Regions from separate parts of the Evansella sp. AB-rgal1 genome, predicted to be linked through region 2. Evidence: riboswitches for the same ligand, from Rfam matches in the RefSeq annotation. Region 2 holds a riboswitch; each other region holds the start of a gene.

Region 1 (10,312 bases), on a different contig from region 2:
CATATAACTGAATCTATAAATAATAAGTTTGAACAAAAAGACTTACAACAATTAGCTCTTTATGAAGAAATTGAAAAAAGAGATTTAAAAGTGGAAGCAGTTCAATATGAAATGGAAAGAATTCAAGAAGAATACAGAAGTCTGCAAGAGGAGGCCCATGAAGTTCAACGTTCTATCGAATTGTTTAAGGCATATGAAGAACAATTGTCCGAACTAGAATTGGATATACCAGGCGGTATTGATGGTAGTGGTGGAATTGAATTTAGTGAGTATTTTGACAGTAATGATGATATTTCTGCAAGGCTAATGGCGATGAGAGAAGAGTTACCAAGAATTATCGAAGAATTTGAGCAAACAGTTTCTCGTTTACTTGAGTATGAAGAAGAACTAAAGAAAATTCCAACGTTAATGCCTACTTCGGGTGGAAGAATAACATCTAGATTTGGAAACAGAAACGATCCTTTTTCAGGAGCAACTTCTTTTCATTCAGGAATTGATATTGCAGGACCGTTGAACTCTCCAATTTACGCTACTGCTGACGGTATTGTATTAACTGCAGGATGGGACGGACCATTAGGGAGAGCGATAACAATTCAACATGGGGGAACATATGAAACGATATATGCTCATCTAAATAGTATTGCTGTTTCTGTAGGAGACGAAGTAAAAAAAGGAGAAATTATTGGTGGGATGGGAACGACTGGGCGCAGTACAGGTGTACATCTTCATTATGAAATTAAGCGTAATGGAAATTATGTAAATCCATATACTTATATGACATTTCATGAAAATAAATGAACGATACCATATAGAAATTTTGCAATATGTTCTTACTAGAACTTAGGATAAAAAGAAAGGAACATATCCTAATATATAAGGAGGTGTTTACCAGCGAAAGCTGGTACTAATATGTTTTCTAAACAAAAGAATGATAGAAAAGTAAATGAAATTTCAACATTAATTGGTGAAGGAACATCTGTGGAAGGCTCTCTAAATATAGAATCCAGCATAAGAATTGATGGAAAGGTCTATGGTGATATTAAATCAGCTGGTGATGTTACAATTGGGAAAGAAGGATACGTGGAAAAATCAATAATTGCTAGAAATCTGTATATTGCAGGGACGATGAAAGGGAATGCTAAAGTTGAAAATAAGATTCATATTTTTGAATCAGGAACTTTAAACGGCTCTGCAGAAATGAAATCTATTGTTATTGACGAAAATGCACATTTCTACGGTAGAAGTTTAATGAAAGGTACAAATAAAAATAATGTTCATAAACCGAAAGTAGTAGAGATAGAACGAGAAAAAGAAAAAGAAGTTATAGAAAGCACAAAAGAAGAATATAAGGAAAAAGAAAAGGATAAAGCCATAAGTGAATAAAAACGGGAGAGAAAAAGGTATACCTTTAAAGGTATACCTTTTCTGTTTACTTAATTTTATATGGTTGGTACAAGGGTGAGACAAAAGAGAAAAACAAATATGTTTAACAAAAAGGAGAAATCTTGTTGAATTATGTAAAATAATAGATTAAAATAGAATAAAGTAGGACATTAGTTTTAGTCCGATAGAATTAAATATTTGTAAAAGGGCAAACTTATTGAAAAATAAGGACGCAAAGCCAAGGGCCTAATCTAACGATAGAACGGCAGCCGGTTGCACTAGATTTATTACTTATGTAATAGCCCTTTTTTCTGTGTAAAAAAGGGCTATTTTTTTATACTTTAGATGTTAAAAGTATAAAAAACTGCCTCTTCCCATTTAAATCTTGTGATAAACCAACTTTTTCGAATGTCAAATATAGGGGGAAATCAAGATGATGATAAGTTCAAAGACTATAAAGACTCATACAAAAGCGAAGATTATTATTTATCTAGATCAACAAAATTATATCTCATCACAAATTAAAAATGAGGTTACACATTTTTTTGAAGAGGTTCATATTAAACACAATATACCTACCGTCAATAAAAGTGGTGAAGATTGGATTTTTTATGTGTTAAATGATTTCTCAAATCAGGAATATGACAAGCTACGTTATCACTTACAATCATTAAATGTAAACGAATCACGAATACTTCTTGTAAGTGTTAACAAACTTGATAGAAATTTATTTCGATTCTTATCATTACAAATTTGTGGAGTTGTAACTTTAGAAACATTGCAAAATAACACTATAACAGTCATTTCTTCATTACTTACAAAAGGAGTTTTTCTTGAACCGAAATTCCATTATGATCTTGTAATGGAAATAGATCGTTTAAACAAGAGAGACAAACCTTTAAAAAAATTAGTGTTAAATAAAGAAAAAGTGAATGAACAGCTAACGAAAAAAGAACAGGACATTCTACAACTATTATTAGATGGACATAGTAACAGTAAAATTGCGGAACTCTTATTTTTTGCCCAATCGACTGTTAGTACTACAATAAGTGTGATATTAAAAAAGATTGATGCCAGCGATCGAACAGATGCAATAGTAAAGGCAATTCGTATTGGTTGGGTTGATGGTTTTCGATAACAATATATTTTTATAATTATAATTGATAAAGATCCAATAGGGTCTTTTTTTCTTTACTTTTTTTCTTTACTTTTTTTCTTCCCCTTATCATAAAAACTTGTAAATTTTGTGTTTCATACTGTATTTTATTTTGATAAGAAAACTGACTCATATTATTGCTTCAATCATCACATTCTATGTTATATGGATTGACTCCTAATAAAAAGAGGGTGATGATTTGGATAACTCATTAGTTTACTTACGAGAATCGTTATCGAATTATACGGAAAAAGATGAATTATGTGAGCGTATGTTTAATAAGTTGGATAACAGTGATTACAAAACGAAAGAGGATTTTATTCGTGAACTTACAACAAGAGAAATCTCATTATTAGATACCATTATGAAAGATGAGATTGAATATGCAAAGCAAGAGCAAGACGAGAAAAGAGCAAAAGAGTTAAATGAGGTCTATGAGTTACTATTTTGATGGCTATCAATAAAGAGGAGTTTATTTGGCTAATCCAAAGTAATGTTAGGAGGTGAAATTTGTGGGAAAACATCGATCAACATCAAGTCAAAATCCTGCTGTACCTGCAGCACGCAGTGTCAATCCATTAGGTCAATCCCCAGACGATAAAGATGCAGGGGAAGTAATTAGTCAAGGTCATGAAGCTGCAAAGAAAAAAAATACTAAGTAATACAAAATACAGAAGGGTAGTTCAATGCTTAACTTGCTTGAATTACCCTTTCGATTTAAAGGAATATACTTTATTTTGTTTAATCCAATATCTCAATTGGAGTACATAGCATTAATATTAACAAGCACATAAAATATCTTGATCTATTGATCAAATAATTCTTCTTTTGATTGAAACTCCATATCACCGCTCCTTTCAATAGTACGTAAAATTCAAATTATTCAAATTAAAATTTACTCACCTATAACAGTTTTTTCCTGGTTACATAAACAATGACTAGGAAAAATAAAAGAGAAAAGGAGGTATGTGGAATGAGAAAAAGACATGGTCAAAAAAATGCCGCATTAACAAATAATCATACTCCGAAGGAAAGTTTACCGGTTGTGCATGAAGAATATAAGAGAAATATTCATAACCGTTCTAAAACAGGACCTAGGACTAAAGATTAATACAAGTAAAGGAGTAAGGTAATCTTGAATAAAAAGAAAAAAGAGAAAAAAGACATGAATGATATTCTTCATAACACTCCACACCATGGTCAAGTTGAAATGAACCTTGATTCAAATATTAGATCAGAAGAAAAAAAGACTAAGGAGTAAGAAACTGCTGCGTCTAGAGAAACATTATAAGGCGCAGCACTTTTTTTGCATACTTAGAAATGATAACTGGGTACAATATGAACATTATAAGGGAGGTGTAAAGAATGAAAGATACATTATCTTATGTTGAAAAGCTAGAAAACTTGTTCGTTTTATTGGAAACACGATCCATGTTAAAAGATACATTATCTAGTTATGATGATGAGGGGTTGAAAGAAGATTTAAGAAAGATTGAGCAAGAAATCCGTTCATATTCTACAGGTTTAAGCTGTGAAGAACTAGAAGAGAAAATCTCTATATCATTATTTACTCCTACAATATTAGAAGAAACTCAACACACCACAAATTTTAAATATGAATAATTTTCCTAATTTGATTAAAAATAATTACATAACATAAAAAGGGAGCTAACAGTATGAAAGAACATTCTATGAAGTTGGTTTTGTTAGGTATATTTTTCTTTGCTATTTCAAGTTTATTTATGAATGTCAGTGCAAATGAATTATCTATTGGAGACATACATCAAGAATGGTGGTGGAACAATGATCGAGATAAGGATCGTCAACAAGAACTACCAGATCCAGAAGGTGGTCCCGAGAAAGTAGAAAGACCTCGTAATCCTGTGTCAAATATTGTTCTACAGCAGCGGTATCCAGAGACAGTTGTTCTTCAAGGTCCAGCAACAGTAAACCAAGTAGCCTTAACTTTTGATGATGGTCCAGACCCTCGATTTACACCGCAATTATTAGATGTGCTTAACGAATATGGTGTAAAAGCTACTTTCTTTATTATGGGGGCAAGAGCAGAAGCTCATCCTGACTTGGTTCAAAGAATAGTGGAAGAAGGACATATAATTGGAAATCATACATTTTGGCACCCAAACTTGGTAGAGCAGGGGGAGGTTGCAACCTTAGAAAGAGAAGTACAAAAAACCGAGGATTTTCTTGAAAGTTTGATTGGGTATCGAACAAAGTTATTTAGAGCTCCATATGGGTTCTTGTATAATGAATTGGTAGAAAAACTTCGTGATATGGATTATACAATAGTAGGATGGTCCGTAGATTCTTTAGACTGGCAGGAGGATTCCCCAGAAGAAATTGCGTTTAACGTATTAAGTAATACAACACCAGGATCGATTATATTAATGCATGATGGAGCAGAGTGGGAAGGGGATCGAACTAACACGATTCAATCTTTACAGGAAATAATTACAACGTTACAACAAGGTGGTATTGAATTTGTCACTGTTCCAGAATTATTAACTATTCCTTATCAAAAATAATAAAACCACTGAAAAAGTTGAAAGTAATAACTTTTTCAGTGGTTTTTTTGCTTATTGTTTTATTTTTTTATAGATAAGCCATAAATTGATCCTTTATCTTATCATTCAAAGAGAAAGCAGAGTATCGACGCCCATTTACAATGGTTTTTAAAAGGATAAGAATTTATAAAAATTTTTTGAACTTAGAAAGGTGTCTAGCTCCAGTCGCCAGGACCTCGTGTCAAATAACCTGGCCGATTAAAAAGTAAAAAGCACTTTTTATCGTCCAGAACATTTGCATTTCAGTCCTGAGAGGGCGCCTTGCACTTTTCTTAAAGTATTAGGTTGAATTATTTGTTCTAGTTCTTCGTTGTGAAATCAACATTCCACTTTTTCTTGAGAGAGTGATGTTGCTGTGCATGAAGGAAAGCTTCGTACGCTTCATATACGTGAACAGAACTTTCATAAATTGGTGGTACCAAAGATCGTTGATGATTCATAGTTATATACACTAGACTTTTGTACCAGTCCTTCGATTTTTTATGTCACTAGCCCTGCTAAGTACATATAGTAATAGTGCGTCTAATTAGAAAAGAGAAAAATCCAAAATGGTGAGGTAATTAATATGAAAAATAATATCTTTTTTAAAGCTGTTCCAGGTTTGTTTCAGAGAAGAAAGAAAATTAAAGATGATAACCAACAATATTTTTATAATAATAAATTGCTAGAATCGGTTAATAAGCTAAAAGTAACAAATAAAGAAATTGTTGCAAATGTAAGGGAATTACATTCTTCCACGGAGTATCTTCAAAAAGTGATGAATGAAATTAGTAATCATAGTCAAAGTAGTTTAAAGGGTGTAAACCAGCTTCATGATAAACTTCATAATTTACAAAGCGATCAAAAAGAAAGGGTAGAAAAGCAATTACAGAGCTTACAAGAAAGTATTAATTATTTAAAGGATACTCAAGAAACGAATCAAGCAAATGTAAAGAATGAACATGAATTACTAATACTTTTATTAGAAGGTCTGTATGAACGAATTGAGTCACTACAAAAAGAGTATGAAACGGAAATCCACAGTATTTCAAATAAAATGATGATAAAGCAAAGAGAAGCTGAGGAAAAGAGTAATATACTAATCGACAATGATAAAGCAAATAATAACCTCTTGTTTAAAATTCGCGAGCAACATTTAGAGTTTGAACAGAACATCATAAACGAACAAGCAAACTTTGTGGAGCAACTAACAGAATTACGTAAGGATATGAAAAGTCTTCAAGCCATTTTAGAGAATGATATTTTACAAAAGAATTAGTTGTGTAAAAAAAGGGCTAACTCGATGTAGATTTTTATCTTTCGAGTTGGTCTTTTTATTTCATATGTTTGTAAATATGTTCACTGACGTTAACTATTGGTTGTGATAAAATAAGAAGAGTTAAGATTAGCAATTTATAACAACGTTGGTATTAGGGGTTACAATACAATCTCCTAAAGGAGGAGAATTTATGCTTCAGCGTTTAAATGCTTTTTTACAAAAGTGGATGCCTTTCATTACACCTACTTCTGTTATATTAGGAGTAACAATATTATCTTTTCTTCATTCTTATGCATTTTTAGTAACATGGATATTTGCATTCATTAGTTTTGCAAGCTGTATAGGTCTAAATATAAATGAAATTAAAGAGTCGATAGCAAAGCCATTAAAAATAGTAATGTGTCTGCTTATTATTCAAGTGATAATGCCCTTGGTGGCTTTTCTTGTAGGTTTTATCTTTTTTAACGGAGATATATATACTATTACAGGATTAGTATTAGCGTTTACAATTCCCACAGGGGTTGTGTCATTAATGTGGGTCTCTATTTACCAAGGTGATCGGGCTCTAACTCTTTCCATTGTTCTTATTAATACCATTATTTCACCATTGACGGTTCCTTTCATCCTCAATCTATTATTAGGTGCGAACATATCGATGGATACATTCGGATTAATGCAAAGTTTATTCTTAATGATTGTTGCTCCATCACTGTTAGCAATATATATAACGAAACTTCTGAAAGAGAGAGCAAAGCAGACAGCGACTATGTTAGCACCATTCTCAAAAATCGCATTAATTTTTGTTATTATCATAAATGGTGCGGTTGTTTCTCCTTATTTTATAAATATTGATGGGAGAGTAGTTGCTATTGCAATAACTGTCCTATTAATCTCATGTAGTGCATATACGATAGGTTTGTTAATAACTTTCTTATTTAATTGGGACAAAAGAACTGCAATTAGTATTATGTATAATAGCGGAATGAGGAATAATGGGGCAGGGGCGGCATTAGCAATCACATACTTCCCTCCTACAGTTGCATTTCCAGTTGTATTAGCAATACTCTTCCAACAATTCCTCGCATCAATGTCAGGAAAGTTGGTTGAAATATATTTATTCAAACAAGAGGAAACAGAAGAAAAAAATGATAAAACAGCCTTGAAAAAAAGCATGTAATAGGTATAACCTTAACCCTATTACATGCTTTTTGAATTGCGAACTCCCCGCGTAAAGGGCTGGACTGAAGGGAATGGAATACAACCAACAAAGTTGTTACTACTCGATAGTTTAACTCCACTTGATAACCCGTATTTTCAGTGTAGACACTATTATATAACAATCAATTGGTTAGAATGATAAAATAGATAGAAGTTTCATTACATTTCAAACAAGTATTACAATCAATAGTGATAATAAGAAAAGGGGATCACATGAAAAAATTTAACGAATATAATTTAAGTGAAGACATAAAACAATCACTAGAAGTTCTACATTATACGGATCCTACAGAAGTACAACAGAAAGTAATTCCACTAGCATTGAAAAAAATAGACTTAATTGTTAAGTCTAGAACTGGAAGTGGAAAAACAGCTTCATTTGGGATTCCTATTTGCGAACTAATTGACTGGGAAGAAAATAAAGTACAAGCACTGATACTGACTCCTACCAGAGAATTAGCAGAACAAGTAAAAGAGGAATTGATTAGTATTGGTCGTTTTAAACGATTAAATGTTATTTCTATTTATGGAAAACAACCTTTTGAAAAACAGAAGTTAGCATTAAAGCAGAAAACGCATGTTGTTGTTGGAACTCCAGGTAGAGTATTGGATCATATAGAAAAAGGAACATTTCCCTTGGATAAAATAAAGTACACTGTCATTGATGAAGCTGATGAAATGCTTAATAGAGGATTTATTGATCAAGTAGAGAGTATAATTCAAACATTACCGAAGGACAGAGTAACCTCAGTATATTCTGCAACGTATACTGATGAAATTGAGAATCTATGTCATACATATTTAAAAAATCCCAAAAAGGTAGTGATTGAAGCAAAAGAACACCAAATTAATTTGATTAGTCATTCCTTCATTCATTGTAATGAAAAAGAGAAGGTTTTACTTTTAAAGGATATAACAATTGTGGAAAACCCCGATAGTTGTATTGTTTTTTGCAACACACAAGATAAAGTGGATGATGTGTATAAGGAACTAAGGAAATCAAATTATTCGTGTAACAAAATTCACGGTGGTCTCATTCAAAAGGATAGGCTATCTATCATGGAAGACTATAAAAGGGGTAGTTTTCGTTATCTTGTTGCTACAGATTTAGCAGCAAGAGGGATCGATGTGGAAAATATAAACCTAATCATTAATTATGATTTCCCATTCAAGGAAGAAAACTATGTACATAGAACCGGAAGAACAGGACGTGCGGGTAAATATGGTAAAGCTATCTCACTAATTACTCCAAAAGAAAAACAAAGTATATCATCATTTGAAAACTATATAGGAATCAATATAACATTTGAAGATCCACCATCAAAAGAGACAGTAGCTAAAGCTCACACATTATTTAAAGAAAAAATGAAAGAAGTATCTAAAAGAAAAGTGATGAAAGCTGATTTAGTTAATAAAGACATTATGAAGCTTTATTTTAATGGTGGTAAGAAAAAGAAACTTCGCGCCGTAGACTTCGTAGGTACAATTACAAGTATAGATGGAGTAACAGGTGAGGACATAGGCATAATTTCTATTCAGGAAACTACAACGTATGTTGATATACTAAACGGTAAAGGTAATTATGTTTTAAAAGAGATGAGAAATATGACTATTAAAGGAAAGCAGTTAAAAGTTCATAAAGCAAAGGAATAAGTTTAGAATAAAGGAAAGAGAGTGTGTGAAAGGGATAGAACCTTTCACACACTCTCTTTTGTGTTATTAAAATGTAAAGTCTGAACCTACTACACTTCTTACTCTAAAGCTAGTATCAATGTATGCAACTTCTTGTACATCTAATACTTCGTCAGCTACATCATTAATTGCAGGTACCGCGACTACAAATGCTGTTGCAAACATTAATCCGATAAGAAATTTTTTCATAAGATTCACTCCTCATATAATTTATTAATCATACATATATAGCTAAACACTTAATGCTGAAAGCAACGAAGTGTCTACGCCCAAGTCTTTTAAAGCTAACAAAGGTAATTGTCTAACAAATTGATCCCCAGATTTACTGAAATACTCAACTGCTTTGTAGAATTCTTTTTCATCATTTTTTGCGAGCCCACTATAATAATAATGATAGCCTAATTGAAAATCGCTATCTAATTTCCCTTTATTTTCTTCTAAGAGTTTTGAAGCTGATTCTTTATCACCTTTTTTTATTAGACAATATGCATATATTAGGATATCATCAATTAATTGAATATTTGACCATTCTACTTTGTCAAGTTTATTCCAATAGATATGTAAAAAGTTAAGAGACCTTTTAATATTTTTTTGTTCATTAACATTATCAGTTTCATTCAATAGATCAACTGATAGTTCAAGATTTTTTATAGATTTATCATAATTCTCAAATAAGTAAGAAAGCCCCAAATTTTTATAGGCGATTGCTTTCATAATAGGGGTAGGAGCCTTCTCTCTTAAGTTTTCTCCATACATTCGAGATTTTTCTAATTGGTTCAGGTGAATATGAACACTTTGCATTGCCAAGTCTAACCGAGATTGTAAAGAATCTTTCATATAACCGTCATTTAGCATTTTGATTTCGGCATTAATTAACTCACTAAGGATCTCTATCATTTGGAATGCTTTTAAATCGTGATAGTTATACAATTGAAAAATTTTCCTTAGCACAGACATTTCAGCAGATTGACATTGAAGGTGAGTTAATTTATCAATAGATTCTATTAAACTCATTTCATGTTT
Region 2 (10,312 bases):
TAACGAAAGTGTAACATTGAAAAGACGAACGATAGGTAACCTTAGCGGAGGAAATATCCGAAGACTCCGACGGGATCTAAAGGCAAGGGTGAGACCCCATGAGTGCTTAAGCGCTTGGCGGTTCACAAGCCGCCCGCAGAAAGCGAAGTATATTTCTGTAGCGAATAGTACATCAAGAATCATTTCGTTCGGATTTCTCTTTGCTGAAAACACTTTTGTCTCAGCCTCGTTTAAGTTTTTTTTAAGATAACAATTAATTACTTAATCAATGTATTGCTGAAGGTGAGGTCGGTTCCTCGATAACTATGAAAGCTGTGCTGCAGACAAATGGATTCAGATTGTTCTTCACTTGAGGTTAAATAACCTATCGGTTCTCTGAATACAACAATAAACGAATCGTTCCACTTGGTGGGAAGGTAATATTCCAACGTATGTAGAATGTATAACGGATACTATATATAGGGGGAAACAGTATGAGTTCGATAACTAATAAACTAGGTGGAGTTTTCATTCCTGTAAGTAATATTAAAAGCGCCCGTGATTGGTATTGTGACCTTTTAGGATTATCTACTGAGGGAGACATTTATTTTGACCACATATATGTCCTACCTTTAGAGGGACCTAACATCGTACTAGATAGTAAAATTTACGCACCAGAAAACATATATAAAGTTCCTGCATTTCAGTTCTATACAGATAATATCAATCGTGCTTATGAATATATGAAACAAAAAAATGTACAATTAACAACAAGTATTGAGAATGGTCATTGGTTCAATTTTAAGGATCCAGATGGAAATGTTTTGATGATGTGTGAATAACTAAGTACAGAGATTAACACTCGTGTAGTGTAGGAATATCGCTCCATCTGGAAGGTTTTCTATTTATAGGATGAAACCGATTTGACTGTTTCTCCAAAGTAGAACCCTTCTGTGAAATAATAAAGTTAAAAAGGTAGGGGGAACTATGGCCAGTAATATTGATTTTCGGGATAAGATTTTATGAGAATTAAAAGAAAAAGTTGTAGGTACCTGCACTCGAGTACAGCGAAAGCATAATCGTACTCGGAGGTAGGTACCTTTTTTATACTTTTAAGAAAATTTAACTTAACTAAGCGCCGCCTAAAGTATAAGGGAAACTAAGGCTTCGCCATTAAGGACTTGGAGATAAGGCATTTTTTTCTAATATTTCGTTATACGAAGGAAGCAGGGGAACCGTCCCCAATGCTTCCTTTTTGGCTTGACAAATTCCTGAAAGGTTATATGCTTATATATATAACTATATGTGTATAGAGGTGGTGATGTCGTTGGTTCATCCGTTTCATGACAAGAAGCCGATCTTCATGCAAATTAAGGAATGGATTGAGGATCAGATTGTAAAGGGTCAGTTAAAGGAGCATGATCAAATTCCTTCAACGACACAGATGGTTCAATTTTATAAGGTGAATCATATTACGGTTTCAAAAGGAATTAATTTGTTGGTAGATGAGGAGATTATTTATAAGAAGCGGGGTGTTGGGATGTTCGTTGCAGAGGGTGCGAGAGAAATGCTAGTGGAGAGCCGAAAGTATGTGTTTGAGGATGAGTTTGTTGTGCCGATGATTCAGGAGGCGGAGAAACTTGGTTTGTCGGAGCGAGAAATTACGGACATTATCAAACGGTTGAAAGGAGAGCGGTTATCATGAGACTGAATGTTGAGGCGAAAAATGTAGGGGTGAAGTTGAAAGATACCGATGTGTTGAAGGATATTTCGTTTACACTTGAGCATGGGAAAACGTACGGACTACTAGGACGAAACGGAGCAGGGAAAACGAGTTTGTTGTCGTTGTTAGCATCCTATCGGGATCCGTCATCTGGAGAGCTTTTAATCGGTGGGGAGGATCCGTTTGAAAATAGGATGGTGATGCCACATGTAGGTTTTGTCTATGATACCGATTATAGTGACGAAGATGAAAAGGTAAAGGGTTATTTGGAGTTTGCGGAGAGGTATCGTCCTTTCTTTGATCGGGAATATGCGGAAGAGTTGGCGAGGCGTTTTAAGGTTCCTTTGGATAAGGCGATATCGACACTTTCTAGTGGGAAGCAGTCGGCGTTGAACTCGATATTGGGGTTGGCAAGTAGGACACCAGTGACGATTTTGGATGAGGTATATTTAGCGATGGATGCCCCGACACGGGAGTTGTTTTACCAGGAAGTGATTGAGGAGCAGGCACGACATCCAAGGACGATGATTCTATCAACCCATTTGGTATCGGAGATGGAGTATTTGTTTGATCATGTTTTGTTGCTTCACGATGGTCAGTTGCTAATTGATGAACAGTATGACGCGTTTATTAGTCGTGGTGCATCGGTTATTGGGGCGTCTACGTCCGTCGATTCGTTTGTAGCAAGTATGGGAACTGGGGTTAAGAAATTGAAAACTCAGCAGCTTGGAGATACAAAATCAGTGATGGTATACGGCGAATTAAGCGATGAAACTCAGTTGGAAGCGGCGAAACTCGGTTTAGATGTGGGGCCAGTTTCTCTTCAGGAATTGTTTATACACTTAACAGGCGAGGAGGATAAGGTATGAGTGGTATAAGTGGTGTGAATCGTGGGTCTGGTCGGGAAGTAGGTTTTCTTAAGGACGCCTCTACTGCGGTTAAGGTATCTAGTGATTTGTTTTTTACGCAAATGAAGTGGGCTATATGGTTCGTCGGGATTGTCTTTGTGGTCTCTCTCGTTATTCCTAGGTTTGTGACGGATGTGGATCATATTCATTTCCTTGCGTTTATTTTTCAGCCAACGAAAATATTCATGTTGGTAATTGGAATCTTGTCGTGCTTTGCATTTCTAGGTTATTACGTTGGGAATGGGATTACGAGAAAGGATTATTTTATAGGAACGGTTGTTGGAGCTGGTGGGGTAGTGATTGGTATAATGGCGATAGCTAGTGTCTTACAAGGTGTCCTCCTTCTTGTTGGAATGGTTACGACCTACGTGCCGAATACGAGTCATGGTGATGTTTTAGGTACGGAATCAGTTTGGTTGGTGCCGTTTGTAGGATATAGTTTATCAGGGCTTGCGTACTTTGTGGCCGGCTGGCTTATTAGTATCGGATTTTATCGGTATGGTGGTATTGGCGGAGCAATTTCGATTATTTCTGCGATAATATATGTTGGTCTGACGGATATGGGTTGGGAAAGGGGCAGTTCATTGCAATTCTTTGGATTTATTCAGATTCCTCTACCTGATCTATCGCTTCCTTTTGCGATGGTTACAACAGTTGTGCTGCTGGTGGTAGGTCTGTGGGTCATTCGTAGATTAACGAAACGAGTCCCCATAAAGATTGAATGATTGGAACACAGGGGGGAACCGTGAATCTATCAAAGGACCTCGCTCCATTAGAAAAACGACTAAATGAATAGAAGATGAATTAAAAGTCCTTCATGAAAAAAGTAGAGTGTTGTGAGAAAGCATCGTAGAAAAAGGTGGCTGTCACCTAAAGCATTTATGCATTAGGCGCCAGTCACCTTTTTTAGGAATCAATTCCATAAAAATACAACCTCTAGATAATAATGTGATATTATATAGTGAACTATACAATATTTGGTAGGGTGGTAGTAATTGAAAATAAAAAGAGACATATGCTTTTACTATGTTGCCTAGTACCCATTGTTTTCTTGCTCCACCGAAGGGAGAGTTCTTTGTCCAGAATTACTTGGTGAATCAGAAGGACGTTATTCTGTTAATATAGTTCATACTATATTAACGATTCTAGAGGAAACACTTTAATGACCGCCGGAAGCAAGAGAACCGTCCCCACTGCTTCCTTTTTTTTGTCATCATTGTTAGTCTACCTTTCCCTCACCATCGAGGTCTGGGAGAAACTAATAGATAAATCAGGAACATGCTGAGATTACATAGTGATAAGGTCGCATCTATTAATATGGTATTTGGCTGGGGAGGGATCATCATAAATTCAACTAATCTTATTAAACTTTTGACAATTGTAGATAATTTCCGAGGAAATATTCTACCTTTCATTGGGTTAAATTTAATCATTAATTACATATATCAACTCGATCGAAAAAGTGGAAAGGATAAAACGTTCAGAGTAAGTAAAACAATAGTAACTATTCTTAGTATTTTTGCTATAGCATGCTTTTTGATTAATTAGTATTGGTGTTCCATACAACAGGAATGAAGTGAATGGCCCCAGTGGATAAAAAAGTATGGTGCTGTAGACAAGTGTTGCCTTTAACCGCTCCTTTGAGGAGTACCAATAGGTATGTTCCCTTATTTCGTTCCTTTAAGGAAACTTGAGAACCCACTCCTTTTTTGAATAATCATGAAGAAAGTGTAACTAAAGAAGGGGGGATTGATGATATAGTAGTATTATAATGTAAGATTCTAATTTTAGGAGATGAAACTGAGATGAAGTTTACTAGATTTAGCAATGGTTCAAGTGTTCTTCAAGGTGTTATTGAAATTGAAAATAATGTTATCAAAGAGATATCAGGTGATATGTTTGAAGCGTGGGAATTTACAGGTGAAACATACTCGTTACAAGAGGTTAAGCAACTATCACCACTAGTGCCAAATAAAATTATTGGTATCGGAGCAAATTATGTATCTAAAGTAGAAGAAATACCAGCGACACTACCTGAAATCCCAGTTTTTTTCTTTAAACCTACATCTTCCGTAATCGGTCCTGAAGATGAAATTGTGATCCCTCATTCTATTGACGAGGTTAAATTCGAATCTGAGCTGGCTGTTGTCATTGGAAAAGATACAAAGAATGTTGCCGAAGAAGATGTTTTAGACTATGTATTTGGATATACCGTGGGGAATGATGTTACAGCACCTCAATTTTTCCGTGAAGACGGACACTGGATAATAGGGAAGTCATTTGATACGTTTACTCCATTAGGCCCTGTTATAGAAACAGAGTTAGATCCATTTAACGTAAGAGTGGAAGCAAGATTAAATAATGTGGAAAAGCAAAACAGTGCAACGGAGTTAATGATTGTTCCCATTCGAAAGATGATATCGTATCTTTCTAGTGTAATGACGTTAAAAAAGGGAGATGTCATTTTAACGGGGAGTCCTCTAGGGGCTGAATTTGTCTCTGCTGGTAATACGATAGAATGTGAAATAAAAGAGGTTGGAACGCTTCGTAATACATTTATTTCAGAAAAGAAAAAGACTCAGTAAAAATTACAGTGAATTAAAGTGTTAATTTGTAACCTAAATATTTTGAAAAGGGAGCTAATATTAAATAGCTTCCTTTTTTGTATTACTTCGCTAACCGAAGGAAGCAGTAGGAACCGTCCCCACTGCTTCCGGAAATAATCATTTTTTTACAGTTACATAGGTAAAAAGTTCTATTTAAATTCTTGTAGTTATAGTAAAATATTAATATAACTAGGAATTAGATAAATATGCACGAAACTGGCAAACCTGATGAAAATCAGGGGCGCAAAATCACAGGCCTAAGGGTAAAACTATGGTGGCTGGATCGCCGAACGCATCATGCTATGGGTGAGAAGCGGCTATTTATTGAAAGCGGCTTCTTTTTTTGTTTGGGTTTGGCTTCACTCGCTGCACATTCAATAGGGCAATAACTGGCTTAAAAGATATCTTGACTACACTTATTGCTACGAGGGTTTTGATAAAACTCACATATTCTAATAAAGACCATCTGTAGCAACATTCAACTAAGATTAACCGTTGCCATTACAAAAATAGAGGGCACGATGGGAGGAGAAATTTAAATGATGCGTGTAATAGAAAATAGAATTTTTATCCTTGTATTATTCATCTTTTTTATAATCATCGTATCTGGGTGTAGGGACGATTTCGAGGAATATACTCCTGTAACTGTGGAAATGGAGAGTGGGTCAGAGGAGGGGGAGAATAAAAGCTTCAAAATACTTCATGTGATGAGTTATCATACTCCTTGGGAATGGACGGAAACACAATACCAAGGATTTCAGGATGCTCTGGAAGGAATAGATATCGAGTACAAAGTTTTTGAAATGGATACGAAAAACTTTAGTACAGAAGAACAAAAGAAGCAAAAGGGAGAGGAAGCAATAGCACTAATAGAATCTTGGCAACCAGATTTATTATTTACTGGTGATGATGACGCACAAGAATATGTGGCTAGGCATTATACCAATACTAATCTACCGATTGTTTTTACAGCTGTAAACGAAGATCCGGCAGTTTATGGATATGATAATGCTTCAAACGTAACTGGTGTATTAGAGCGAGAACATTTTCTTGAGAATCTGCGACTGATGAAGGAAATCGTACCAGATGTTGAGAAAATCGCTGTTATTTTTGACGAGGATCCAATGTGGGGCCCTGTTAGAAAGAGAATGGATAGTGCTATTGAAAATATAGAAGATATATCATTTGTATCTTGGGATTATATAAATTCTTTTGAAACGTATAAAGAGAGAATCATAGAACTGCAATCAGAGGTGGATGCGATTGCATTGTTAGGAATATTTACATTTGAGGATAGTAATGGTCAAAATGTTCATTATCGAGACGTGTTAGAATGGACAGCAGAAAATAGCAAGTTACCAGACTTTAGTTTTTGGAAGGATAGGGTAACGTATGGTACGTTATCTGTTGTTAGTGTTTCAGGTTATGAGCAAGGAAAAGAAGCTGGTTTATTAGCTAGGCAAATACTGGAGGATGGAAAAAGACCCGATAGTCTACCTATTCGTACTTCTATGAAAGGAGAACCATTAATTAGCTTAGCTCGTGCAGAGGATTTAGGTATTCAAATTAAAAGTAAGACATTATTAAGTTCAAGGGTTGTTACTAGTTATGGATGGGTAACAATCGATGAATAAATTAAAAAACAAGATACTATTAGTACTCGTTGCGATTCTGTTAGTTACAATAGGATCAAATAATTTGGTTAGTGGTTTTTTCTTCAGTAAAGAGTACAGTAAGTCAATGGAAAGAGAAATGTATCTTATCGGACATGATGTGAAAAAACAACTGGAAAGAATATTATCATTAGGGATAAATATTAATGATGTATTTCAGTTTGAGGAGATATGTAAAGAAGTGGTTGAAAAATATCCTGAAGTTTCCTATGCATTTGTTTTTGATCGAAATGGGAAATTGTTGTTTCATAGTAACTCGAAAGAAATTCCTCAGGTAGAATTTAATAGGGATATATTTGATACAGCATTAGAGAACAATCTCGAATCTCCAATTGATATAGTGGTGGGGAATAAAAGTTACTCCGCTGCAATAGTGCCTGTATTGAATGATGTAAATGTAGAACGTGGGGCAGTAATTATTGCCGTTCCTGAAGACTATATTTCAGAAAAAACGGATGAACTTTTTTGGTATTCGGTACTTCAGGGGGTTTTCTTTTTTGCTGTATCTCTTTTATTATTGGCTACTATTCTTGCCTATTGGGTTACCAATCCATTGAAAAAGATATTATTAACGATGTCCGATGTTCGCAAAGGGAACTTGGATGCGAGAGTAACGATTCAATCGAAGGATGAATTCGGTATGCTCGGGGATTCGTTAAACCAAATGCTTACGAAAATTAGAGATTTAATGCAAGAACAGGAAAGGGCAAATAAGTTACAGATTGAATATGCTTCTGAAAAAGAAAGAAGCCGTATATCAGAATTATTAAGACATGCAATGTACATGATCAGTTCTACCTTGGATGAATCTAAGGTACAACGTCTTATATTAGAGCACTTGAAGCAAATTGTTCCTTATTGCCGGGCAAGCTTATGGATGTATAAAAATGGTGATATAGAATGGATAATCTCAAGTGAAGCAAAATGCATGGAAGAAGAAGTAAGTGAAAGTAAAATACAGACTTATATCAAGCAACTAAAACAAGATTCTCACCCTATCATCGTCAAGCAAGGCGATCAAAAAAATAATTATACGATGGTTGTTCCTATTTACCTCCACGATTCTTTCGTTGGAATGGTTTTATTGGAAAGGAAAGAAATAGATTACTCTAAGAGTGAATCAGAGATAGCGCTCACATACATCAGCCAAGCAAATATCGCAATAGATAATGCCATAATGTATCGAAAAATGGAGAAAATGGCTGTTACAGATGAATTAACGGGGCTTTATAATCGTAGATATTTTTACCGAAAAGCAAAGGAAGAGTTTGAAAATGCACGGGAATTTGGAGATCCTTTTTGTCTTATTTTATTTGATGTAGATTATTTTAAGAAGATAAATGATCAATATGGACATTTTGTTGGGGATGAAATACTACGTAAGTTTGCGAATATTGTCAAAGACACTATTCTTTCAGGGCATGTCCTCGCTCGTTTTGGTGGAGAGGAATTTGTATTACTGATGGCCAAAACTACCGTGGAGGAAGCAATACATTTCGCAGAGAATTTGAGATTAACTATAGCTAATCATCTATTCGAAACGGAGAAGGGAAAACTTCAAATTTCATTAAGTATCGGAGTAACAGAATCACAAGAAGGAGATAAAGTAGAAGATATTCTGCACAGGACTGATGAAGCTTTATACAGTGCAAAAGAGGCAGGGCGAAATTGTGTGGTTGTTAAATAATGAAAAAAGGGAACGAAAGTATATAAGGAAGCAGTGGGGACGGTTCTCCGTGCTTCCGATTCGACAAATTGTTAGTATTCAGGCGGTAATTGTTAGTATTCATGCTATAATTGTTAGAAAACCCACGTTAATTGTTAGTATTTATTGCACAATTGTTAGTTTTGCCATTTATCTAGTATATAGGAACCCTGGAATAGTACAAAAACTAGTTCAGACCGTTCGACTAAGTGTAAAAACCTATAAAAACAAATTGAAGGAAGCATCGGGAACGGCTCTCGGTGTTTCCACTTGATAAAATAGAGTCAATTATGATGGTGCCTTGAAGGCTGTAAGAAATTATAAATATAGAAAGAGGTGGTACATGTGAGCGAATGGGAGGCGATTATCGTAAATGACCCAGATGATGATTATAACTTAGTAATAGAGCTAGAGTTAGATGATGATTGTGTTGGAGTCATTAGAAAACGGAGTGGGAAATTAGAAGTAGTTTTTCTTACGTCAATGGATAACATAGCAATTCCTGGAGATTGGTTGGCAGAGATTCTAAACAGAGCAGCAGTAGAATTAACATAGTGAAGCAGGGAGCAGTTATGTTCCCTGCTTTCGTTTCGATAAAGCCCCTAATTCTTCGTATTTTCTCTCTCATAATGAAATCCCCCCTTCATGTTGTAACGTATTGTTCAACTATGAACGTAGTTTTGTTTAATAAAAGACTATAATAATACTAGAATGAAGTGATAGATAACTATAGGAGAACAGTTTCTATTTGATCCTAGACAAAAAAATTATTTTTTATTGTAACGAATTCTTGTTTTTCCGGATATATAAAGTGAAAGGGGGAAAAGCCATGGAGGAAATTTCTGAAATATATAATGAATATGCGAATGAAGTTTTCAAATATCTAATGTGTCTTTCTCATAATTCGGATTTGTCAGAGGAACTAACACAAGAAACATTTTATCAGGCTGTAAAATCGATCGATAGATATAATGGCGAGTGCAAAATGTCTGTGTGGTTATGTCAAATAGCGAAGCATTCCTTTTATAAATATTTAGAGAAGGAAAAGAAAAATAGGAATCATACGTCAATAAGTAATTCAGAAATCACTTATATTTCTCCTGAAGATGAATATATCAATTCGATAGATAAGATTTCCTTATATAAGATAATTCACTTGATGGAAGAACCATTGAAAGAAATTGTCCTACTTCGTATATTAGGTGGGCTTAGTTTTAAAGAAATAGGAGAAATTCAAGGGAAGAATGAAAACTGGGCAAGAGTGAATTTCTATAGAGCAAAAGTAAAACTTAGAGAGCGAGGTTATAACCATGGATCATAAATGTGAGATTGTTCGTGATTTATTGCCTACCTATATAGACGGTCTTTGTAGTGATGAAAGCAAGGAATTTATTGAAAACCATATAAATGATTGTCAGTCGTGTAAGGAAATACTCCATGATATGAGAGCTGAAGTGTCTTTAACAGACGAAAATGAAAAACTTACTAGTCTAAAAGCGAAAAAGCCATTCAAAAAACTAAGAAATCGTCTCATTTTTTCCATTAGTAGTGCTTTCATCCTTTTGGCAATTCTGTGTGGAATCTTTGTTTATGATTTTTTAAACAAGGCTAATCCTGTTGCTACTAATGAACTCTTCATTCAAGAAGTTGAAGTTGTTGGCGAAACATTAACTATTGTCGGTGATACAACAAGTAGTGCACTAGGCTTCCATGGTTAT
Region 3 (10,312 bases), on a different contig from region 2:
ATAATATTGGTGGCTCCAGTAGAAAACAGATTATGACTGCTTATCGAGAAAATTGCGTCCAGATTGCATGTTACTTAGAACAACATGGCGAATTAACACCGAAGGCTTTGTTACAAATGGGCACAGGAAACAAAACACAATCAATTCTAAGTAAAAATTACTACGGCTGGTTCATTCGTGTAAGAAGAGGCGTGTATCTGCTTAGTGAAAAAGGGAAACAAGAAATAAAAGAATTTCCAGAGCTTGTGGAGTATTATCGGAAGTAGCTTAAAAATCGAGAATTAAAATAACGGAACCTTTAACAACACTTCAATGACGAAGAGTTGTTTCCTTTTTTGCGGTAAATAGTAAAAATATCAAAAATACTATTTAATAAACCAAGAACCATTCTCACTAGGTAAGTAGCAAGAATGGTTCTTTTATTTACTTTCAATTGATGATAGCTGTATCTTCTTTTTATTATGTTTCTAGTATTACATTTGTTCGGCATCTTGTTTACTTAAAACAGCTGGTCCGGTATTTTTCGCATTGGCTTTTTTCGCTGCTTTATTAGCGACGAATGTAATAGTGAAAGACAGAATAAGCGCTGCTAACATCGCAATGATCATGCCAGTTGTATTATTCGATAAAAGAGGAGAAAAGAAAGTCGGTACATAGGCTGTACCACGGACATCTAACATTCCCACGAGCGCTCCTCCAACGCCAGCTGATAAAATAGCTCCACCAAAGACAACTTTGTTAGAAAACATAAATGGATACGCTGCTTCAACAAACGTTCCGAAGCCCATATTGATCGCAAATCCAGGGGCTGCCGCCGTTGCTTCTCCCTTATCCCTAGGTCCTACAATGTTTGCCAATGTGATACCCGCAGAAACCATGACAAGACCTACCATATCAACAGCACCTAAGAAACTAACACCTGTTCTCTCCATTTCTAGTAAAACAATAGGTAGAATCGCAGCATGATACACGCCCGCTAAGATAGCTGGCCAGATCAATAATCCAGCAATTAAACCTGCTAAAATAGGACTAAAAGCAATTGTAGATTCGATCGCCAATTTAACTAAGTCTCCCGCTTGCAGTGCAATAGGTGCAATAAGAAAGTAAACAATTACTCCAGAGAATAATCCAGCTAAACCACCAGCGACAATATTAACGGTAGTTGCCGGGAATCGCCATTGCACACACTTATGAAACAATAGTTGTACAAAAATACCTGCACCTATCCCACCGAGAATACCACCGATAATTCCGCCATTTACGGACAATACCCCTGCAATCACACCCGCTACGATGGATACTTCCTCTAACTCAGACACCTGTTTTGCCGCAATTACGGCTACTACCACAGGTAATGCTTGTATCATAACCTGAAAGACGTCATCTAACCCAGATAAACCTGGTATTTTACTTAAGGCCAGGATAATTGCCATTGCGATAAAACCTGGCAATGCGGACACCATGATCCCACGAATATTAATATTCCTAAATACGTTCACCGTTCCTTCTGACTTTGCCACCGACGAGCTTCCAATAATAGGTTTATATTTTATTCCCCAATGCTTACAAAGAGAGGAGATATATGTAATTGCCCTCGTTCTATTAGTCGTTCCAGTTGTTCCCGATGTGGATATGACATTTGCACCCTTTGCAGAAATAAGAGCCATGGAAGTTCCACCTGTACCAACGATCGGAATGTTCTTCTCGATTGCTGCAATAATAGCTTCCTTATTAGAACCCTCTGGATCAATACTCATCGTAACAAGTCCGTCTACTTCCCCTTCTCTAATTTTACTAGCAATTTCCTTGTCTAATTTACTTGCTTCTTCATTTACATCAGATAGTATTCCACTATAACTACGAACGAGCCCACCGTTTTCATCGATACTGTATATGGATGCTTTTGTTGAATCCTTTGCCCCATCCATGGACTCAGCTGCAGCGATGAATTGAATCTTAGAAATACTTATTTCAGCTACATCGCTTTGTGCAAAAATCTCATGAAGTAGCTTCTCAGGGGACTTCCCTCCTAAATTGTATAAGTTCCCACCACTACTACCAAGAATAGCAATTTTCTTCATACGATTACTCCCTTCTGTTATAAAAAACCATATAGTTTACTCCTAGAATCAAGGACCAAATGCGCTAAGCACTAACTCATGAATCGCCTCTCCTATCATGTATCAAGCGAATGAAGCCATTGTTCTCTTATTTTATTAAAACTAGGAACCTATCATCTACAAACTACTCTTATTCCTTTCCTAGTTACTCAACAATAAGAAAAAACTTCGCTCAGAAGATATAACTTGATTACCTCTTTGCAAAGCTCTCTATTACTTATGTGATCGATAGAAAAACTTAGGAGTCTATACTATTTTTGGAACTACACTTCACACTTCATTATATTAGTGCTTTACCATAATAAAATAATAATAACGCTTATCACTCTATATGTAAATGCAATGAATAGATTTTTCCTATAATAATAGCGAACAGAGCATATCTGTTCGCTACTAAACTTATCTATTGTTTTCTATTATCAATATTTTGAGATCATCCATTACCGATTTAGTTTAAAGTTCTCTACCAGCTCTTGTAATTCTTCTGCAAGCTTTGCCATTTCAATAGATGAGCTTGCAATCTCATTCGTTGATGCTAGCTGCTCTTGCACAGAAGCTGACACTTCTTGTGTTTTAGAAGCGGTATCTGTAGAAATGTTATTAATTTCATTCATGTTCGTTGTTATGTGTTCCATAGATGCTCTCATTTGCTCTGTAGCAGAAGATACTTCTTCTAGTTGTTTTGTCACATTTCGAACAGAACCACGTATATCTGTAAATGTTTGCTCTACTGACCTTATAGCTTCAATACCTTCTGCTGATGTTTCAGAAGTTGCAATCATGGAAGTTACTGTTTCTGCTGTTTCCACTTGAATGCTTTTAATGAGGTTGGAAATCTGTTGAGAAGATTGTTTGGACTGCTCTGCCAGTTTCCTTACCTCATCCGCAACAACAGCGAAGCCTCTTCCATGTTCTCCCGCTCTTGCAGCTTCAATGGCAGCATTGAGTGCTAATAAGTTGGTTTGGTCCGCAATTTGGGTGATTACTCCAACAATTTGTCCAATTTCTTGTGTTCGTTCTCCTAAATTCTCCATTTTTACGGCAACATCTTGAATTGCTTGATTCATTGCTTCAATTTCAGAAATAGATGATTTGATATGTAACGCACCTGAATTTGCTTTATCTGTTGTATCTGATGCAGCATCTGTAACATTTTGGGCACTTTGTGAGATAAGCGTTACACCTGTCGTTACTTCTTGAACCATCCCTGAGCTTGTAGAGGCATTTTGCGCCTGCGTTTCTGCTCCAAGCGCAACCGTTTGTATTGCTGCCGCAACTTGCTTACTAATTTCCGCTGACTGTTCCGATGTAGCAGAAAATTCCTCTGCAGAAGATGCCACTTTTTCCGAAGTTACTTGTATTTGTTCTACCATGTTTCTAAGGTTTGCAACCATAATCTGAAACGAGCTAGCTAGTTCTCCAACCTCATCCTTATTCGTAACTTTGATATCCGTTGTTGTTAAATCACCACCTGCAATATTTTTTGCAGCTGTAGAGAGAAGCTTGATAGGCTTAACAAAGGATCTTACAAATAGCACAACAGCAATACTAGTGATTACTAAACTTGCAACAATGACTAGAAGAATTCCATTAGCTAATTCCTTTATACTAGAAGTATATTGCTCTACCGGCATATAGGTTATGACGTAAAAACCAAAATCTTCATTTTTCTCAAAGGCTACAATATTCTCTACGCCATTTAACATAATGAATCCATTGCCTATACTTTCTTCTCCCATTTTTTCAAAAAAAGGTAGTAGATTCTCTTCCTCACTAAAGTTAAGATTCAGAGTAAATTCCTCTTCCTTAGAGGCAATAGTTAATCCACTTGGATCTATAATCATTGTGTGTATAGAATCATCGTCATTTCCTGTTACTAACTGCTCTGTTAATTTATTCACATCCAATGCAATGACGTAAACAGAGATTACTTCCCCTGCATTATTAAGAATAGAATCGGAAACAGCAATTACTGGCCTTCCAGTTATGGGAGAATACATATAATCACTTGCAGCAACTCCTGGATTCTCTAGCTGCTCATAATAATAAGCCTCATTCTCCCGATCAAAAACGTGTCCTACGGATGCTCCACCTACACCATCAACAAAGGCGCTTCCATCAAAAGAATAGAATACATTTTCATATAATCCATCTGCATTAGTCATTTTCTCTTCTAATCTATTTCTTATTCTAGTAAGCTCGCTTTGATCCACTTCATTTGTGTCTTCTAGATTGATAAAAAAGTTACGAACATAAAGATCCTCAACAACGGAATCAGCCAATGCGAATTGTGAAGCAAAAACAAGGTCAACTTGACTATTCTTCTCATTGGTAACATGTGATAGTGAGTTTATGACCTCTTCTTCTAATGCCTCAGAAGATTGATGGGTAGTATAAAACAAATTAACCAGCATAGGAACTACGATACATAGTAATGTGATGAATGTTATTTTCGTAAATAAACTATTTCTTATTGATATCTTCTTCATTTGTTCTTTTCTCCTTTTATAGTGATTTAATCACTTTTGTTGCGTTTCTTGTGGGGGCTACTTCATTTTTTTCCTAACAACTTAGATAGAAAAGCGGTTTACAACGAACATCTAGCTATATGCGTACTAAAACATGATAGCTTGTCGTTTTCGTAGACTTTCTCCCTTTAGTAAACTTCCTTATTTCAAAAGTATAAAAAACCCACCTCAAAAAAAGGTGGATGGGTATCCTCGCTTTTTTTGCAACCCGGCCATCGTAGCTTACACTAGTTATCAGTAGTCATTCCTTGATAACTAAATACGCCTTAGATCCGTGGCTTTGCGTCCTTACCTTTCGAGTAAGTATGCCTTTTTCAAAATAGGTATTTTGTCCTGGATCTAAATATACATTCGACAAAAAGAAATATCAATTTATATGCTTGGATGATAATAGATAAGACAGATGTTTATAAACAGAGAATGATGGAAAGACAGTAGAAAAAAAGAGAACAAGGTCAATTTGCACCCCTGCTCTCCTTTTCTTCATCTAAAGTAACAAAACAACTGTAGCATTATTATTCCTTAGTGTGTACACTTTCAAGTCACGAGCGCTTGCTACTCCCACACCATATTCAAAATATTCGAAACTCAAATTCTTCATTTGCCATCTTTATCTTATCTTCATGCTTCACTTTCATTCTTTCCATTGGCTGAAGCCTTACTCCATTGACATATGTGCCATTACGGGAATTGTTATCCTTAATAAAATAAACACCATCTGAAGAAAGGATTTTTGCATGCACTCGTCCTATCACTTTACTGGAGAGCGTGTAATCCGTATTGTTTGAGTCTCTTCCAATCGTAAACGTGCTTTTTGTAAGTATAATTTTTTCATTGGTAGAGAGGAGCAGAAGATGAGGTTTGTAAGCAACATCGTCCAGTGTCGTCGTTCCTTCTACCTCCTCCATTTCCAATGTACCAAGAACAGTAGTTCCTTTTGTATCCTCTGGCCCATCTTCTCCATCACTTCTCTGTAAAAAGAAGGAGGTAGATTGAACACTCTCGTTATGAGCCGAAAGGAGGTCTGAAGGAGTACTCGTTTTGCCTTCCTTCTTATCTTGTATCCTAGAGGAATAGGCATCTATGGAGTTATTAGTAGGACTATAAAAGTGTGCATTCCCCCCCATATCCAATACCGGAGAAATACTCCCAGTGGCTTCCTCTATACCACCCATTTCCATTAATTTTTCTTTTAAAGCAGATATATCACTTGTATCTGACTGAATCAAATAATTATGTAACTTGACGAAAAAGACAAGGTCATCCGTTTCTTCAAAGGGAAATTTCGAAAGTATCTTTCGGAAAAACTGCAACAGTGTGGTGGTTTCCAAGTCACTTGGTTGAAATGGTACATAAATAAAATACGGTTGATTATATTGGTCTAGATAAATATATCGCTCGTGTAAAACAAGCTTATTTAAGTCAACCTCATTCTCTTGAAAGTTTGTTATAAGCTTCAAAATAGGTAAGAAAGAGGTGACGATTTTCTCCTTCGTCAATCCTTCACCGAAATGTTTCTCAAGCGTAATCATATTCTCTAAATGATAACTAAACTCCCATCCGTTAGCTTGTTCAGCCAAAGCGAAGGGAACAAGTCCAGAAACACCTTCATCATGTGTGCTTAAAGACTCTAATTCTTCCCTTCGCAAAACTTCGCTTCTATTTAGCAATTTCACTAATTGTCCATCATTATTAGATGAGAAATCCAACCATTTAATCATGTTACCGACCCCTAAAATAATTAATCTATATATTTACATTTTAAGAGAATTAGCCTTATTAACTAAGTCTCTTTCATTCCGCTCCAGTAAAGCTGCCATGTTATTTAAATAGTTTATATTCAATTGTACTCTTCTATCCGAAGACATTACTAGATTGGACGTCATCCAAAGAACCCGATTTAAACCGAACACATCATTCACGTCTCCACGTAGCATATTCACTCCATGATTCAATTGATTAATCCTTTTTCTTATCGTTTGTAATCTAGCACTATAATAGGCGGTTCTTGGTAGGTTAACTTTCATATACGGCTCGATAGATATTCCTGGTCCGCTAAATATCCCCGAAACTACATCTTTCATCTTTCTAGCGCTAGACATCATATTATTAAAAAAGGATTTTGTACCATCAATGAGCTTTTTGGAAAATTGCCCAACTTTTTTTAGCCCACTAATATACGAATCTATTGTTCGTTTTGCTTCTTCCATTAACCCTTTTATTGTTGTTTCAACTATAACAAGTGCACCATTTACAATCGTATAAGTAAGGCTACCAACTAAATTCTTAAAGTTTTCCCCTGCTTGTTTCAAATCTCCTGTTATTATTGCACCGAGAGTTTCCATGCCTTTCATAGCTGTTTCCACAATAGGGTTAGCGATCCTTCTGGTTGGTGATGGCCCTTCTATCCACTCAGAAAATTCCCCACTCTCTTTAAATGTAACACTCACTAAACTATGAGGATAAATTGGATTGATATGATCCACCCAACTGTTTTTGCTTATCGTTACTGTCTTATCAACATAGGGAGCAAAGCCAAGAGCGGAGACAAAATCTCCCGTGTGTACAATAAACGTGTAATTGTCACTCATTAAGCTCTGTCGTTGCTCATTCGTTAAGTTTATCCAGTGAATCGGCTGCCCATTGACAACGTAGGCTTGCAAGGTGGGATCTTCAAGGTGATTGGTATAAACATGTGTTACTAGATTTCCCCCTTTAGAGTGCCCTAATAAAAGCTTCTCCCCATCAGCATGTGCCACATGTTTTTCATAAAAAGCATTTGCTTCCACCTGCTGCTGAATTTCTTTCCCAAACCCTGCTTCCACATTTGAATACCAATCTGTCCGCAAATGGTCCTTATCTGTAAGGTCTTCACTACCTCGATATAAAGCCGCTGCATTTCCATTTGCATCTTCAAAAGCATATCCAACAAATCCTGACGTTGATGCACCACTACTGTTATTTCCACTATTTGGATTATTGTTTTGGTAGCCTACTAATCTAATTTCTTGTAGGTTTGTACTGTTTTTCAGTATTTCTTCAATTTCTTTAATTTCTAACAAAACACCATCATCTTCTTCATCAGTATAATAGCGCCTTGCATCAGTAATAAATTGTTGAAGAGTTAACGACTTAACCCCCTGCCCCACATTCCTCATTGGATCAATATTGATATAAGACAGCCTTAGCAGTAAATAATGCTCTTCATCTGTTAAACTATTTAAAGGCATCGGCTATCTCTCCTCCATGCTTTCATACCAATCTGCCACAGCATCTTCATTATTGATCATATCTTTGAATCTTTCATCTATACTTATAATCCCATATACTTTCGCATTCAGATTATCCCATCCTATATTGTTAACAAAGGTCGTTCTTAAAAAATCAGAAATATCTTCAGATTCATCTACAAATCCAATGGACACCATGAATACTTCCGTACCAACCCCATCCATTAGCTTGTATAGATTATAAATTCCTTCGCTATAAATACTTACGTCAGGTTCATTTGATACTTTTATACTTACGATAAGTACCACTGCCAAGTCCTGGTTTGATTGAATAAATTCCTCTGCCTGTAAATCATTCATGGACTCGTCAAAGGTATTACCTGCGGAACGAAGAAGAATACGATATTCTGCCCCTTCAGGCAAATTCTTTTTAATATCCGCAGCTAATTTAACTTCTAACTCTTTTCCCCAGCGGGCTAATAAATAGGAATCATTGAAAGTTCCCTTCTCTCCAGTACGTTCGCGCATGGTAAAAACAACATCCTCTTCTCCCTTTACGTGAGCTGTCGCACTAATACCTTTTGACCCCGTAGAATAAAATAAGCCGCCTTTTTCATAGTGTTCAATGACAAATTCCTTATTATATTTTCCTTCCAGATCGTCTAACAGCTTTTTCTCTACATTCATACAGCCTGCCCCTCCTACTATTGCTATTACGATTATCATGATTATTATCATACGTTTTTTTAGCGACAAACACGACTCCTCCTTTTTTACATTGACTATTTCCACTCTATGAAAAGGCTTATCATTCTTTTGAAATACGATTAAATGCATGGGAAGACATTTTAAGCAAAAATACTGTTGAATCTATACTGACAGGTTTGATAACATAAGATACTCTTCATCTGTCAAACTATTTAAAGGCATCAACTATCGCTCCTCCATTGTTTTGTATCTTTCCACCACATCATCTACGTTAGTAATCTTATCTATGAATATTTCATCTATGTAGATAACCCCGTACATTTTTGCATTCAGATTATCCCACCCTATATTGTTAACAAAGGCCGTTCTAAGGAAATCTGAGATATCTTCTGATTCATCGACAAAACCTATGGAAACTCGATACCCTTCTGTACCAAACCCCTGGATTAGCTTGTATAGATTATAGATTCCTTCACTATAAATACTTACATCAGGTTCATTTGGTACTTTTATACTTACGAGCAGTTCAACTGACATATCCTTGCTCGATTGAATAAATTCCTCTGCTTGAAGATCTTTCATAGATAAATCGAAGGTATCCAATGACGAATAGAGAGATAATCGATATTTCGCTTCTTCAGGCAAATTCTTTTCAATTTCGTCAGCTAATTTAACCTCTAACTCTTTTCCCCAACGAGCTAATAAATAGGAATCATTGAAAGTGTCTCTCACTAGTTCGTTCACGCATGGTAAAAACAACATCCTCTTCTCCCTTTACGTGAGCTGTCGCACTAATTCCTTTTGGTCTTGACGAATAAAATAAGCCACCTTTATCATAGTGTTCAATGACAAACTCCTTATCGTATTTTGATTCCAAATCAGCTAACAGCTTTTTCTCTACATTCATACAGCCCGTTCCAATTACTATTGTTATTCCGATTATCAAGCTGATTATCATACGCTTTTTTAGATGCAAAACACGACTCCTCCTTTTTGACATTGACTATTTCCCCCACTTATCTCTCCTCCATGGTTTTGTACCTCTCCACTACAGCGTCACTATTAGTGATACTATCTTTGAATCTTTCATCAATGTAGGCTACCCCATACATTTTCGCATTTAGATTATCCCAACCTATATTGTTAACAAAGGCCGTTTTTAAGAAGTTAGAAATATCTTCTGACTCATCTAGAAATCCTACAGACACTCTGTACCTTTCCGTACCAAGCCCTTGTATTAACTTGTATAAGTTATAAATCCCTTCACTATAAGCCTCTACATCAGGTTCATTTAATACTTTTATACTTACGAGGAGTACCACTGCCATGTCCTGGTTCGATTGAATAAATTCCTCTGCCTGAAGATCATTCATGGACTCGTCGAAGGTATCCGCTGCAGAACGTAGAAAAACTCGATACTCCGCTCCTTCAGGCAAATTCTTTTCAATATCCTCAGCTAAGTTAACTTCTAACTCTTTTCCCCAGCGGGCTAATAAATAGGAATCATTGAAAGTGCCTTTCTCTCTAGTTCGTTCACGGATGGTAAAAACAACATCTTCTTCTCCCTTTATGTGAGCTGTCGCAGTAATTCCTTTTGGTATTGATGAATAAAATAAGCCACCTTTATCATAGTGTTCAATGACAAACTCCTTATCGTATTTTGATTCCAAATCAGCTAACAGCTTTTTCTCTACATTCATACAGCCCGTTCCAATTACTATTGCTA

Evidence for each region. Region 2 has a riboswitch for cyclic di-GMP ahead of ACERII_RS10290 (ABC transporter substrate-binding protein). Riboswitches for the same ligand answer to the same signal wherever they lie in the genome.
Region 1: linked by a shared signal. The riboswitch ahead of ACERII_RS06835 (response regulator transcription factor) and the one ahead of ACERII_RS10290 (ABC transporter substrate-binding protein) in region 2 are both predicted to bind cyclic di-GMP.
Region 3: linked by a shared signal. The riboswitch ahead of ACERII_RS21835 (methyl-accepting chemotaxis protein) and the one ahead of ACERII_RS10290 (ABC transporter substrate-binding protein) in region 2 are both predicted to bind cyclic di-GMP.

What each region holds. Positions count from the first base shown of each region.
Region 1 is NZ_JBGUAU010000006.1:133,616-143,927, reverse strand. Features, by position in the region: gene ACERII_RS06845 (M23 family metallopeptidase) at 1-798, shown strand, start outside; gene ACERII_RS06840 (bactofilin family protein) at 910-1,383, shown strand; cyclic di-GMP riboswitch class I at 1,581-1,664, shown strand; gene ACERII_RS06835 (response regulator transcription factor) at 1,817-2,521, shown strand; gene ACERII_RS06830 (sporulation protein) at 2,739-2,990, shown strand; gene ACERII_RS06825 (hypothetical protein) at 3,052-3,201, shown strand; gene ACERII_RS06820 (hypothetical protein) at 3,513-3,650, shown strand; gene ACERII_RS06815 (hypothetical protein) at 3,675-3,800, shown strand; gene ACERII_RS06810 (hypothetical protein) at 3,905-4,162, shown strand; gene ACERII_RS06805 (polysaccharide deacetylase family protein) at 4,216-5,082, shown strand; gene ACERII_RS06800 (hypothetical protein) at 5,687-6,379, shown strand; gene ACERII_RS06795 (bile acid:sodium symporter family protein) at 6,570-7,556, shown strand; gene ACERII_RS06790 (DEAD/DEAH box helicase) at 7,811-9,250, shown strand; gene ACERII_RS06785 (hypothetical protein) at 9,317-9,478, opposite strand; gene ACERII_RS06780 (AimR family lysis-lysogeny pheromone receptor) at 9,521-10,312, opposite strand, start outside.
Region 2 is NZ_JBGUAU010000010.1:62,077-72,388, reverse strand. Features, by position in the region: gene ACERII_RS10315 (VOC family protein) at 474-821, shown strand; gene ACERII_RS10310 (GntR family transcriptional regulator) at 1,301-1,684, shown strand; gene ACERII_RS10305 (ATP-binding cassette domain-containing protein) at 1,681-2,571, shown strand; gene ACERII_RS10300 (hypothetical protein) at 2,568-3,335, shown strand; gene ACERII_RS10295 (fumarylacetoacetate hydrolase family protein) at 4,416-5,195, shown strand; cyclic di-GMP riboswitch class I at 5,425-5,507, shown strand; gene ACERII_RS10290 (ABC transporter substrate-binding protein) at 5,756-6,850, shown strand; gene ACERII_RS10285 (diguanylate cyclase) at 6,843-8,576, shown strand; gene ACERII_RS10280 (hypothetical protein) at 8,626-8,868, shown strand; gene ACERII_RS10275 (hypothetical protein) at 8,940-9,149, shown strand; gene ACERII_RS10270 (RNA polymerase sigma factor) at 9,424-9,915, shown strand; gene ACERII_RS10265 (zf-HC2 domain-containing protein) at 9,905-10,312, shown strand, end outside.
Region 3 is NZ_JBGUAU010000034.1:24,379-34,690, reverse strand. Features, by position in the region: gene ACERII_RS21845 (DUF2161 domain-containing phosphodiesterase) at 1-266, shown strand, start outside; gene ACERII_RS21840 (PTS sugar transporter) at 474-2,081, opposite strand; gene ACERII_RS21835 (methyl-accepting chemotaxis protein) at 2,561-4,609, opposite strand; cyclic di-GMP riboswitch class I at 4,848-4,968, opposite strand; gene ACERII_RS21830 (DUF6382 and FHA domain-containing protein) at 5,221-6,369, opposite strand; gene ACERII_RS21825 (Mbeg1-like protein) at 6,403-7,878, opposite strand; gene ACERII_RS21820 (hypothetical protein) at 7,882-8,634, opposite strand; gene ACERII_RS21815 (hypothetical protein) at 8,812-9,345, opposite strand; gene ACERII_RS21810 (hypothetical protein) at 9,299-9,562, opposite strand; gene ACERII_RS21805 (hypothetical protein) at 9,603-10,312, opposite strand, start outside.